Regions from separate parts of the Burkholderia sp. NRF60-BP8 genome, predicted to be linked through region 1. Evidence: predicted binding sites of a transcription regulator. Region 1 holds the regulator's gene; each other region holds the start of a gene.
The links. The regulator HrcA, encoded in region 1, represses chaperone genes, less so after heat shock. The targets are predictions, from matches to a motif close to TTAGCACTCNNNNNNNNNGAGTGCTAA.

Region 1 (4,510 bases):
CCGAGCGCGGTGTCGTAGTCGGCCAGGCCGCGCAGCTTCGACACGATCGCGCCGAGCTGCGCGAGCATCGCGTCGTCGGACTCGGACAGCGCGTTGAGCGCGCCGCGTACGCCTTCGATCAGGTTCGCCGAATGCGACAGGCGCTTGTGTTCGTTGCTGACTTCGTCCCACTCGCCGGCTTGCGGCGCGAGCTTGTCGAGTTCGGCGAGCTGCCATGCGAGCTTTTCGCGTTCGAGCTGCAGCTCGCGCTCGTGCGCCTTCGCGGCGTCGATCGCCTGCGTCGCGTCGCGCCACACGCGCCACGCGCGCGCGACGTTCGCGGCATCGGCGACGAGCCCCGCGTGCGTGTCGAACAGCTCGCGCTGCGCGTCGGGCCGCATCAGCAACTGATGCGCGTGCTGGCCGTGGATGTCGACGAGCATCTCGCCGAGCTCGCGCAGTTGCGCGAGCGTCGCGCTGGTGCCGTTGATGAAGGCGCGCGAGCGGCCGTTCGCGTCGATCACGCGGCGCAGCATCACGGTGTCCTCGGCGTCGAACGCGTGCTCGTCGAGCCAACGCGCGACGCGGTCGTGCGGCGTGAATTCGGCCGTGATGTCGGCGCGGCCGCAGCCGGTGCGCACGACGCTCGCGTCGGCGCGTTCGCCGAGCGCGAGGGCGAGGGCGTCGATCAGGATCGATTTGCCGGCGCCGGTTTCGCCGGAAAAGACGGAAAAGCCGCTGTCGAATTCGAGATCGAGCGCGGCGACGATGACGAAGTCGCGGATCGAGAGGTGGCGGAGCATGGTGTCGGGCGGAGCGGCGTCAGGACGCCTTGTCGTCTTCGTTCGATGCGTGTTCGTTCCAGTGCAGCTTCTTGCGCAGCGTCGTGTAGTAGCTGTAGCCGATCGGATGCAGGAACGGCACCGTGTGCTTCGAGCGGCGCACCTCGATCGTATCGTTCAGTTCGAGCGACGTGAACGACTGCATGTCGAAGTTCACGTTGACGTCGCGGCCGCCGACGATCTGGATCGCGATCTTCGAATCGTCGGGCAGCACGATCGGCCGGTTCGACAGCGCGTGCGGCGCGATCGGCACGAGCACGATGCCCGCCAGTTGCGGATGGAGGATCGGGCCGGCCGACGACAGCGCATACGCGGTCGAGCCGGTGGGCGTCGCGACGATCAGGCCGTCCGAGCGCTGGTTGTACATGTAGCGGCCGTCGACCGACGCGCGCAGCTCGACCATCCCGGAGAAGCCGCTGCGGTTCACGACGACGTCGTTGAACGCGAGCGCGTGGTAGATCGGTTCGCCGTCGCGCACGATCCGCGCCTCGAGCAGCGAGCGCTCCTCGCGCTCGAACTTGCCGGCCAGCATCACGGGCACGAGCGCCTGCATGTCGGATGCCGCGATGTCGGTGATGAAACCGAGCCGCCCGTGGTTGATCCCGATCAGCGGGGTCCGGTAGGGCGCAAGCTGGCGGCCGATGCCGAGCATCGTGCCGTCGCCGCCGAGCACGATCGCCACGTCCGCTCGCGCCCCGATTTCGGCCGGCGTGAGCGCCGGGTACCCGGCGATGCCGATTTCGCGTGCTGTCTCGCCTTCGAACACGACCTCGCAGCCGAGCGTGGCGATGCTGTCGGCCAGCGTGGCGAGCGGCTCGGCGATGCCGGGCGTGTTGCTCCGGCCGACGAGCGCGACAGTGTTGAACTGATTACCGGTTTTCATGCCGGCATTACACCATAGCTCGTTGACGAAAAGAACCGGCTGTGCGCCGACGGGGCCGGATCGGGCCGGCCCGCGCAATGGTGGTCGACGCCACTCGCCGCGCTCGCGCGGTTGCGCTAAAATTTTCCACCATGCTAGATCCTCGCGCACGAACCCTCCTGAAAACCCTGATCGAACGGTATATCGCCGACGGTCAGCCGGTCGGATCGCGCACGTTGTCCCGTTACTCCGGGCTCGAGCTGAGCCCGGCGACGATCCGCAACGTGATGTCCGACCTGGAGGAGCTCGGCCTCGTGTCGAGTCCGCACACGTCGGCCGGCCGGGTGCCGACGCCGCGCGGCTACCGGCTGTTCGTCGATACGATGCTGACGGTCGAGGCGCCGATCGACGCCGAGGCCGTCGCGCGCCAGGTGCAGAACACGCTGCAGGCCGGCGAGCCGCAGCAGCGGGTGGTCGCCGCCGCCGCGAGCGTGCTGTCGAACCTGTCGCAGTTCGCGGGTGTCGTGCTGACGCCGCGCCGCAGCCACGTGTTCAAGCAGATCGAGTTCATGCGCCTGTCCGACAAGCGCATCCTGCTGATCATCGTCACGCCCGAGGGCGACGTGCAGAACCGCATGCTCGCGACGCCGCGCGACTATTCGCCGTCGCAGCTGACCGAGGCGTCCAACTACATCAATGCGCATTTCGCCGGGCTGTCGTTCGACGAGGTGCGCCGCCGCCTGCGCGACGAGATCGACCAGCTGCGCGGCGACATGACGACGCTGATGCACGCGGCCGTGACGGCCAGCACCGAGGTGCCCGACACCGAGGACACCGTGCTGATTTCCGGCGAGCGCAACCTGCTCGAAGTGGCGGATCTGTCGTCCGACATGGCGCGGCTGCGCAAGCTGTTCGACGTATTCGACCAAAAGACGGGCCTCCTGCAACTGCTCGACGTGTCGAGCCACGCCCAGGGCGTGCAGATCTTCATCGGCGGCGAATCGACGCTCGTGCCGATCGAGGAAATGAGCGTCGTCACCGCGCCGTACGAGGTGAACGGGCAGATCGTCGGCACGCTCGGCGTGATCGGCCCGACCCGGATGGCGTACAACCGCGTGATACCGATCGTCGACATCACCGCGCGCCTGCTGTCGCTCACGCTGAGCCAGCAATAGCCAGCAATAACCGGCGATCGCCGGCCCGATCCCGCCCCGCTATCGTGCCGTGCCGCCGCTTGTGGCGACAGTCGGCCGAACGGCACGGGGCGGCCCGCTATAATTGAGGGCCGTCCGGTCCCGTGCCTCGAGCACGTCCTTGCCCATGCGTTTCGATCTCGAGCCGCCTTCGAACATCGCGGCCGCCCATCGCATCGGTGTGCTGCTGATCAATCTCGGCACGCCCGACGCGCCCACGCCGCGCGCGGTGCGGCGCTACCTGGCCGAATTCCTGTCGGATCCACGGGTCGTCGAAATCCCGCAGGCCGTCTGGCAGGTGCTGCTGCGCACGCTGATCCTGCCGCTGCGCGGCCGTGCCTCCGCGAAGAAATACGCGGCCGTCTGGATGCCCGAGGGCTCGCCGCTGCGCGTGTACACCGAGCGTCAGACCGACAGCGTGCGGCACCTGCTCGTGTCGAACGGCTATCACGTGACGGTCGACTACGCGATGCGCTACGGCAGCCCGAACATTGCGCATGCGCTCGCGCAGTTCAAGCGCGCGGGCGTCGAGCGCGTGCTGTTGATGCCGATGTATCCGCAATACTCGGCGTCGACCACGGCCACCGCGTTCGATGCCGCGTTCGACGCGCTCGCGCGCATGCGCAACCAGCCGGAAGTGCGCACGGTGCGGCACTACGCCGACCATCCGGCCTATATCCATGCACTGGCCGAACAGGTGCGCCAGTACTGGGCGCAGCATGGCCGGCCCGATTTCGCGGCCGGCGACAAGCTGGTGCTGAGTTTCCACGGCGTGCCGAAGCGCACGCTCGACCTCGGCGACCCGTATCACGACCAGTGTCAGCAGACCGGCGCGTTGCTGATGGCCGCGCTCGGGCTGTCGAGTACCGAATGCCGCGTCACGTTCCAGTCGCGCTTCGGCAAGGCCGAATGGCTGCAGCCGTACACCGCGCCGACGTTGCGCGAATTCGGCGAGGCCGGCGTGCGGCGGGCGGACGTGTTCTGTCCCGGCTTCACGGCCGATTGCCTGGAGACGATCGAGGAAATCGGCATGGAAGTGCGCGACGAGTTCCTCGCCGGCGGCGGCAAGACCTTCCACCGCATTCCGTGTCTGAACGGCGCGTCCGCGTGGATCGGCGCGCTCGGCGAGATCGTCGCGGAGAATCTGCAGGGCTGGCCCGTCAAGGCCGCGCAGCCCGAAACGGTCGGTTGAGACGAGATGAAACGATTTCCACGCGCTTTTCGTTCGCCGTTTTCCCGGAAAGCGGTCAGCCTCCTTGGGGCGGCCCTGCGGAGACTGACATGAACTACAAGATTTCCACCGAGCCGGGCGCGAAGCTGCGCATCGACAAATGGCTGTGGGCGGCCCGGTTCTTCAAGACGCGCTCGCTCGCGACCGATGCGGTCGACAAGGGACACGTGAAGATCGGCGGTGCAGCGGTCAAGCCGGCGAAGGACGTGCGAGTGGGCGACGAGGTCGAGATTGCGATCGACGGCATCGTCTGGCACATTGCCGTGCTGGGCGTGTGCGACGTGCGCGGCCCCGCAAGCGTCGCGCAGACGCTCTACGAGGAAACGGAAGCGGGGCGGGCCGCGCGGCTCGCCGAACTGGAGCGACGCCGCACGTATCGCGAGCCGGCGGCCGGGCTGCACGG
Region 2 (4,510 bases), 130 kb from region 1:
CCGGTCGACGCCGATGGCGTGCAGCGCGTGGCGATCGTCGGCGGCAGCTATTTCTTCCGGCCGAACCACGTGATCGTGCGCGCGCACGTGCCGGTCGAGCTGACCGTGTCGGCCGAGCCCGGCGTGGTGCCGCACAGCTTCGAAATCGACGCGCCGCAGGCCGGCATCGCGGTACGCACCGAGCTCGGCACGACGCCGAGGACGTTTCGTTTCACGCCGCTGCAGCCGGGGCGATTCGCCTACTATTGCACGCACCGGCTGCTGTTTTTCAGAAGCCATCGCGAGCGCGGGATGGAAGGCGTGCTCGATGTCGAGGCGGCGCCGTGATCGCCGCGTTGCTGGCCGCGAGCCTGATAGGAGCGAGCATGACAGCCGATCCCGTGACCGTCGCGCAGGCGCATTTCGACCACGTCCGCTCGTACCGCGCGACGATTCGCTCGTCGGCGCGCGACGGCGAGCACACCGAAATCCGCTACGCGTACCTGAAACCGGGCTTCGTCCGGATGGATTTCGTGTCGCCGCATCGCGGCGCGGTGCTCGCGTACGATCCCGGCGACGGCAAGGTGCGGTTGCGCCCGTTCGGCACGCACGCGCCGCCCGCGCTGACGTTGTCGCCGTCCAATCCGCTCGTGCGCGACCGCACCGGCCACCGGGTCGACCGCTCGGACGTCGGCGAACTGCTGCGCAACGTCCATGCGCTGCAGCAGGGCGGCGCGACGGTGACCGAAGGCGAGGAGGCCGTCGGCGGCCGGACCGCGCTGCGCGTGCTGGTCACGGGCGCGCCTGCGCACGCGGTCGACGGCGTGCATCGCTACCGGCTGTGGCTCGACGCCGCGGACGGTTTTCCGCTGAAGGTCGTCAGCTACGCGGACGGCGACGACGTGCCGCTCGAAACCGTGACGCTCGACGACGTGGAGATCGACGTCGCGTTTCCCGAGCGTTTCTTCGCGCCCTGACGGCGCGCCGATCCGCGTTCCTGACGCGCATGCCGGAGGCTGCATGGCGGAGTACCGGTTTTCGACGATCTGGCGGGTGGATGCGCCGCTCGCGGCGGTCTGGGATGCGATCTACCAGGTCGATCGCTGGCCCGACTGGTGGAAGGGCGCCGTGCGCACCGTCGAGCTCGAGCATGGCGACGCGCGCGGCGTCGGCGCGCTGCACCGGTATACGTGGAAGGGCGCGCTGCCGTACCGGCTGACCTTCGACATGCGCGTGCGGCGCGTCGAGCGGCCGCATGTGCTCGAAGGCCGTGCGAGCGGCGCGATCGAGGGCGACGGACGCTGGTCGTTCGCCGCCGACGGCGCGCGCACCGTCGTGCGCTACGACTGGCACATTTGCACGCACGGCTGGATGAACTGGCTGGAGCCGCTCGCACGGCCGCTGTTCCGATGGAATCACGACGTCGTGATGCGCGAAGGCGCGAAGGGGCTCGCGCGGCGGCTGGGCGCGGCCGTCGAGACGGACGGCCGGACCTTCCGGCCGCTGTCGGGCGCGGACTGTGCCGATGCGTGAGGCGCGCAAGGATTGACGCGGCGACGCACGCGAACGAACGCGTCGCGGCGGATGAAATCGGCGCCCGCACGGTTTTTTCGCTGCGATGTCGCCGGTCTCAGGAACTCCGGGCTTACCCGGTGTCCAATCGGGGCTGGATGAGGTTGGCGGGTTGCACGGGGCCGTCCGTCGCGACGATTGAGGTCTTCAGATTATTGTTTTTAAAAGGTTTTTTGTTGTGTTTCCGTGTTTTTCCACCGTCCCGCCGCGTCGAAAATTCCCCCGGTTCCCCTTCTTGAATTTGTCAAAACCCGTCCATATAATTAGCACTCGCTGCACGAGAGTGCTAACAATTCTCTGCCGGGCGACGAGCCGGGCAGTTTCCCTAAGCGTTCTTCAATCTCAGTCAAGAGAGGAGTGAATATGAACCTTCGTCCTTTGCACGATCGCGTGATCGTCAAGCGCCTGGATCAGGAAACCAAGACCGCCTCGGGCATCGTGATCCCCGACGCCGCTGCTGAAAAGCCGGATCAGGGCGAAGTCCTGGCCATCGGCCCGGGCAAGCGCGACGACAAGGGCGCGCCGATCGCACTCGACGTGAAGGTCGGCGATCGTGTCCTGTTCGGCAAGTACGCAGGCCAGACCGTGAAGGTCGACGGCCAGGAACTGCTGGTCATGCGCGAAGAAGACATCATGGCCGTTGTCAACGCCAAGTAAGCGTCCTCCGACGGTACATATTCCCAAGAATTCAAGGAGTTAAAGATGGCAGCTAAAGACGTCGTATTCGGCGATTCCGCCCGTTCGAAGATGGTCGAAGGCGTGAACATTCTCGCCAACGCAGTCAAGGTCACGCTGGGTCCGAAGGGCCGCAACGTCGTGCTCGAGCGCAGCTTCGGCGGCCCGACGGTCACCAAGGACGGTGTGTCGGTCGCGAAGGAAATCGAGCTGAAGGACAAGCTCCAGAACATGGGCGCGCAAATGGTCAAGGAAGTCGCTTCCAAGACCAGCGACAACGCAGGCGACGGTACGACGACGGCAACCGTGCTCGCGCAATCGATCGTTCGCGAAGGCATGAAGTACGTCGCGTCGGGCATGAACCCGATGGACCTGAAGCGCGGCATCGACAAGGCCGTCGCAGCGGCCGTCGAAGAGCTGAAGAAGATCAGCAAGCCGTGCACGACCAACAAGGAAATCGCACAGGTCGGCTCGATCTCGGCGAACAGCGATTCGTCGATCGGCGATCGCATCGCTGAAGCGATGGACAAGGTCGGCAAGGAAGGCGTCATCACCGTCGAAGACGGCAAGTCGCTGGCCGACGAACTCGACGTCGTCGAAGGCATGCAATTCGACCGCGGCTACCTGTCGCCGTACTTCATCAACAACCCGGACAAGCAAGTCGCCGTCCTCGAGAACCCGTTCGTGCTGCTGCACGACAAGAAGGTGTCGAACATCCGCGATCTGCTGCCGGTGCTCGAGCAAGTCGCGAAGGCAGGCCGTCCGCTGCTGATCATCGCCGAAGACGTCGAAGGCGAAGCGCTCGCAACGCTGGTCGTCAACAACATCCGCGGCATCCTGAAGACCGTTGCGGTCAAGGCGCCGGGCTTCGGCGACCGTCGCAAGGCAATGCTGGAAGACATCGCGATCCTGACCGGCGGTCAGGTCGTCGCGGAAGAAACCGGCCTCACGCTCGAGAAGGCAACGCTGGCAGAACTGGGCCAGGCGAAGCGCATCGAAGTGGGCAAGGAAAACACGACGATCATCGACGGCGCAGGCGAAGCCGTGAACATCGAAGCGCGCGTCAAGCAGATCCGCACGCAAATCGAAGAAGCGACGTCGGACTACGACCGCGAGAAGCTGCAAGAGCGCGTGGCGAAGCTGGCCGGCGGTGTTGCGGTGATCAAGGTCGGCGCTGCGACCGAAGTCGAAATGAAGGAAAAGAAGGCACGCGTCGAAGACGCGCTGCACGCAACCCGCGCTGCCGTTGAAGAAGGCATCGTCCCGGGCGGCGGCGTCGCGCTGATCCGTGCACGCACCGCGATCGCAGGCCTGACCGGCGTGAACGCCGACCAGAACGCCGGCATCAAGATCGTGCTGCGCGCGATGGAAGAGCCGCTGCGCCAGATCGTCACGAACGGCGGCGAAGAAGCCAGCGTCGTGGTGGCGGCGGTTGCTGCAGGCAAGGGCAACTACGGCTACAACGCAGCGACGGGCGAGTACGTCGACATGGTCGAAGCCGGCGTCGTCGACCCGACCAAGGTCACGCGCACCGCACTGCAGAACGCAGCTTCGGTTGCAGGCCTGCTGCTGACGACGGACGCAGCCGTCGCAGAACTGCCGAAGGAAGACGCACCGATGCCGGGCGGCATGCCGGGCGGCATGGGCGGCATGGGCATGGACATGTAATCGACTTCGGTCGACGGTGTCCGGAGCGCGCAGCGATGCGCGTTCCAGCCAAAAGAAAAGACCCGCAGCGATGCGGGTCTTTTTTTATGTGCGCGCGGTTTTCGATGCGTGCGCGAGGCAACCGGATACGTCACGCCTCCAAGCGGCGCGACGTGTGGCGGTGGACCTGCTCGCCGCGTCGCGACTCAATGCCGGTGCGACGTCCTCGGCGCCGGATCGGCCTTCACGGCCGGCGGCGCGTCCGAATCGTCGTTGCTGCGCGCCCAGAAGAACCGGTCGGGCAGGTATGCGCCCATACCGGGCCGGAACGCGTCGCGCACGGCCTGGTACAGGTATTCCTGCGCCTCGCGCACGGCCTCCGGCGGCTCCTGGCCGTTTGCGAGCAGCGCCGCGATGGCCGCGCCGAGCGTATCGGTGATGCCCATCAGCCGGTGCGGCGAGCGGTCCCACATGTCTTCACGAAGCTGGCCTTCTTCGCCGTACAGCGTATTGACGAGCCGGTGCGAGCCCGTTTCCGACGACAGGATGTATTCGCAACCTTGCGACAGCAGGTGCGACACGGCCGCATCGAGATTCGGCGCTTCGGCATCGCCGTCCGGCTGCGCGAGCGCGATCA
Region 3 (4,510 bases), on a different replicon from region 1:
GGCCGTCGTGGCCGCACGCGTGCATCACGCCGTCGTGCCGGCTCGCATGCGGCAGCCCGGTCGTCTCGCGGATCGGCAACGCGTCCATGTCCGCGCGCAACCCGAGCCGCTTGCCGGCGCCGCGCGCCAGCGTGCCGACCACGCCGGTGCCGCCGAGGCCGCGCTCCACCCGATAACCCCATGTTGTCAGGTGCTCGGCGACGAGATCGCCGGTCGCGCGCTCCTCGAAGCCGAGCTCGGGATGCGCGTGCAGCCGGCGGCGCAGCGCGATCATCTCGGCTTCGATCGCTGCCATTTCGGGAAAAATTCGTGTTTGGCCCAACCCCGATACTCCTTCGCTACGTTCCGGTTGTCGACCGCCGGAGGGCGGATCGTGACGGGATCGTATGCAGCGAAAATCCGGCCGACCAGCCGCGGTTTCGTTATGATGACAACCTTTCGTTGTCGGGTATCGCACCATGAAACTGCATCAGTTGCAGGCGCTCGTCGCGAGCGCAGAGGCCGGCAGCATCCGGGGCGCGGCGCGCATGCTCGGGCTGTCGCAGGCGGCCGTCACGCGCGCGTTGCGCGAGCTGGAGGCAAGCGAGCGCCTGCCGCTGCTCGTGCGCGCGCCGGAGGGCATCGGCTTTACCGAATACGGGAAAACCTTGCTCACCCATGCGAAGCTCGTGCTGAAACAACTGGAGCACGCGCAGAGCGATCTCGAACGGCTGCGCGGGCGCGTCGAGGGGCGGCTGAGCGTCGGCGTCACGCCATGGCTCACCATGACGTTCCTCGCGGAAACGGTGCTGCGTTTTCGAGAACGGATGCCCGACGTGCGTCTCGAACTCTACGAAGCGTTGATCGCCGTCGCGCAGCCGCTGCTGCGCGACGGCACCATGGATTTCGCGCTCGGGCACGTGCAGCCGGGCAGCGCGCAGGAATTCGCGTTCGAGCCGATGCTGCGTTACGAGACCTCGGTGATGGTGCGCGCCGGCCACCCGCGCGAACGCGCGCGATCGATCCACGATCTGCTCGACAACGATTGGGTGCTGAATTTCGCGGCGGACGGCCAGGCGGCGCTCGTCGACTACCTGTTCACGCGCCACGGCGCGCAGATCGACGAGCGGCGCATCGTGCGCGCGCAATCGGTCGCGATGCTGCAGACGATGCTCGAGCAGGCCGACATGTGCACGTGGTGCCCGACGATTCTCGCCGCCGTGCCGCCGTTCGGCGAGCGGATGCGCGCGCTGTCGCTGAAGGAGACCTTCGAGCCGCGCGAGCTCGGCATCGTCACGCGCCGCAGCAGCACGCTGAGCGAGGCCGCGCGCTGCTTCATCGACTGCCTGCTGCAGGTCGTCCGGCGGCACGCGCGCTCCGCGCGCAAGGACGATCTCGCGCTGTTCAAGACCGTGTCGCTGCTGATCTGACGCGCCCGCGTCGCGCGTTGCGCGTTGCGTCCGGCGACGGTCTCCATGCCGCAGAGCCGGACCCGTTCCCAAAGCGCATTCGCGCAAATGCTTTTCCGAATCCGTTATTGGATCGCGCCGGCGCGCATTTCTATACTCGTCAGCACTCTCTGTTAAAGAGTGCCAGCCCATTTCGACAGAACAGCACAGGACGAAAATATGAGCCTACGCCCCTTGCACGATCGCGTGATCGTGAAGCGACTCGATCAGGAAACCACCACCGCATCGGGCATCGTGATTCCCGATAGCGCGGCCGAAAAGCCAGACCAGGGCGAAGTGATCGCCGTCGGCCCCGGCCGCAAGGACGCGGACGGCCAGCGCATCGTGCCCGACCTGCAGGTCGGCGAGCGCGTGCTGTTCGGCAAGTACGCGGGGCAAGCCGTCAAGGTGGACGGCAACGAGTTTCTCGTGCTGCGCGAGGAAGACATCGTCGCGGTCGTCAATCAATAACGGAGCACAATCATGGCAGCGAAGGAAATCATTTTCAGCGACGTCGCACGTGCGAAGCTGACCGAAGGCGTCAACATTCTCGCGAACGCGGTGAAGGTCACGCTCGGGCCGAAAGGCCGCAACGTCGTGCTCGAACGCAGCTTCGGTGCGCCCGTCGTCACGAAGGACGGCGTGTCGGTCGCGAAGGAAATCGAACTCGCGGACAAGCTGCAGAACATCGGCGCGCAACTCGTGAAGGAAGTCGCGTCGCGCACCAGCGACGCGGCCGGCGACGGCACGACGACGGCCACCGTGCTCGCGCAGGCGATCGTCCGCGAAGGCCAGAAATACGTCGCGGCCGGGCTCAATCCGCTCGACCTGAAGCGCGGCATCGACAAGGCCGTCGCATCGGCCGTCGACGAATTGAAGAAGATCAGCAAGCCGACCACCACCAGCAAGGAAATCGCGCAGGTGGCGACGATTTCCGCGAACGGCGAGGAGTCGATCGGCCAGCGCATTGCCGAAGCGATCGACCGCGTCGGCAAGGAAGGCGTGATCACCGTCGAGGACGGCAAGTCGCTCGCCGACGAGCTCGACGTCGTCGAGGGGCTGCAATTCGACCGCGGTTACCTGTCGCCGTATTTCATCAACAATCCGGACAAGCAGATCGCCGAGATCGAAAGCCCGTACATCCTCCTGCACGACAAGAAGATCTCGAACATCCGCGACCTGCTGCCGGTGCTCGAGCAGGTCGCCAAGTCGGGCCGACCGCTGCTGATCATCGCGGAAGACGTCGAAGGCGAAGCGCTCGCGACGCTCGTCGTGAACAACATCCGCGGCATCCTGAAGACGGTCGCGGTCAAGGCGCCGGGCTTCGGCGATCGGCGCAAGGCGCTGCTGGAGGACATCGCGATTCTCACCAGCGGCCAGGTGATCGCCGAGGAAACCGGCTTGACGCTCGAGAAGGCCACGCTCGCCGACCTGGGCCAGGCGAAGCGCATCGAGGTCGGCAAGGAAAACACCACCGTGATCGACGGCGCGGGCGATGCGAAGAACATCGAAGCGCGCGTGAAGCAGATCCGCGTGCAGATCGACGAGGCGACGTCCGACTACGACCGCGAGAAGCTGCAGGAACGCGTCGCGAAGCTCGCGGGCGGCGTGGCGGTGATCAAGGTCGGCGGCGCGACCGAAATCGAGGTGAAGGAGAAGAAGGATCGCGTCGACGACGCGCTGCACGCGACGCGCGCGGCCGTGGAAGAAGGCATCGTGCCGGGCGGCGGCGTCGCACTGATCCGCGTGCGGCAGGCGATCCGCGAGCTGAAGGGCGTGAACGCCGATCAGGACGCGGGCATCAAGATCGTGCTGCGCGCGCTGGAAGAACCGCTGCGCCAGATCGTCGCGAATGCGGGCGAGGAAGCGAGCGTCGTCGTCGCGAAGGTCGCCGAAGGCACGGGCAACTTCGGGTACAACGCGCAGACGGGCGAGTACGGCGACCTCGTCGAATCGGGCGTGCTCGATCCGACCAAGGTCACGCGCACCGCGCTGCAGAACGCGGCGTCGGTGGCCGGACTGCTGCTGACGACCGATGCGACCGTGTTCGAAGCGCCGAAGGATGCGGCGCCGGCTGCCGCACCGGGTGGCCCGGGCGCGGGCGGGCCGGGATTCGATTTCTGACGACGCGGCAGCGTGCGCGCCGGTTCGCCGGCGTGCGCGTCCTGGCTGGATCCTGCGACGCGTGGCGACAGAGGTCGTTGCGCGTTGTTCGCTGACGCGTGGCCGGCCCGACCGGCTCGCTGCCTTTCATGCAGGTGCTGCACGGGCAGACCGTCGCCACCGTCGACGGATGTGCCGCAAGCGACGCCCGTGCGCGCCGCGCCTTCGCGCAGGAGGTCGCGCTGCTCGGGCGCACCGGCATTCATCCTGTCGTTATCCGAAACATTCCGACCGCGTCCGCCACACAATCTTTCCACGTCGTGCACGCCGCCACGGCCTCTTCGTGCAACGCACGGGCACCGTCACGCAGGCGATGCCGTCCGAAATCCGTCGCCACGTTTCCGACCGGTTGGCATGAAAACGCTTGCGGCGGCCCGCGAAGGCCGCCGCAAGCGGGTCAACATCGACATCGACACCAACGTCAGCGTCGCGCCGCCAGTCTCCTGACGACGCTCACCAGCGCATCGACTTCATCGCACGTGTTGTAGAACGCGAGCGACGGCCGTACCGTGGCCTCGAGCCCGAAGCGCCGCAGAATCGGTTGCGCGCAATGATGCCCCGAGCGCACGGCGATTCCCTCCTCGTTCAGCGCCTGCCCGACTTCCTCGGTTTCGTAGCCCTTCAGCACGAACGACAGCACGCTCGCCTTGTCGCGCGCGGTGCCGACGAGCCGCACGCCCGGCACCGGCGCCAGCACGCTCGTTGCGTACGCAAGCAAATCGTGCTCGTAGCGCGCGATGTTCTCGATGCCGACGCGGCTCACGTAGTCGAGCGCCGCGCCGAGCCCCACCGCGTCCGCGATGTTGCCGGTGCCGGCTTCGAAGCGGTTCGGCGGCGGCTGGAACACCGTGCGCTCGAACGTCACGTCCGCGATCATGTTGCCGCCTCCCTGCCACGGCGGCATGTCGTCGAGGATCGCA

Region 2: groES (co-chaperone GroES) is a predicted target of HrcA. The motif match lies at 1,815-1,841, and genes of this name have one in related genera.
Region 3: WS54_RS02270 (co-chaperone GroES) is a predicted target of HrcA. The motif match lies at 1,549-1,575, and genes of this name have one in related genera.

The regions. Positions count from the first base shown of each region.
Region 1 covers NZ_CP013373.1:721,190-725,699, forward strand. Annotated here, with positions in the region: gene recN (DNA repair protein RecN) at 1-782, opposite strand, end outside; gene WS54_RS16500 (NAD kinase) at 802-1,704, opposite strand; gene hrcA (heat-inducible transcriptional repressor HrcA) at 1,836-2,858, shown strand; gene hemH (ferrochelatase) at 3,004-4,068, shown strand; gene WS54_RS16515 (RNA-binding S4 domain-containing protein) at 4,158-4,510, shown strand, end outside.
Region 2 covers NZ_CP013373.1:851,120-855,629, forward strand. Annotated here, with positions in the region: gene WS54_RS17100 (hypothetical protein) at 1-327, shown strand, start outside; gene WS54_RS17105 (LolA family protein) at 324-956, shown strand; gene WS54_RS17110 (SRPBCC family protein) at 1,000-1,512, shown strand; gene groES (co-chaperone GroES) at 1,915-2,208, shown strand; gene groL (chaperonin GroEL) at 2,254-3,894, shown strand; gene WS54_RS17125 (hydroxymethylpyrimidine/phosphomethylpyrimidine kinase) at 4,080-4,510, opposite strand, start outside.
Region 3 covers NZ_CP013372.1:490,929-495,438, reverse strand. Annotated here, with positions in the region: gene WS54_RS02280 (M20 aminoacylase family protein) at 1-295, opposite strand, end outside; gene WS54_RS02275 (LysR substrate-binding domain-containing protein) at 459-1,409, shown strand; gene WS54_RS02270 (co-chaperone GroES) at 1,608-1,898, shown strand; gene groL (chaperonin GroEL) at 1,911-3,551, shown strand; gene WS54_RS02260 (family 2A encapsulin nanocompartment cargo protein cysteine desulfurase) at 4,012-4,510, opposite strand, start outside.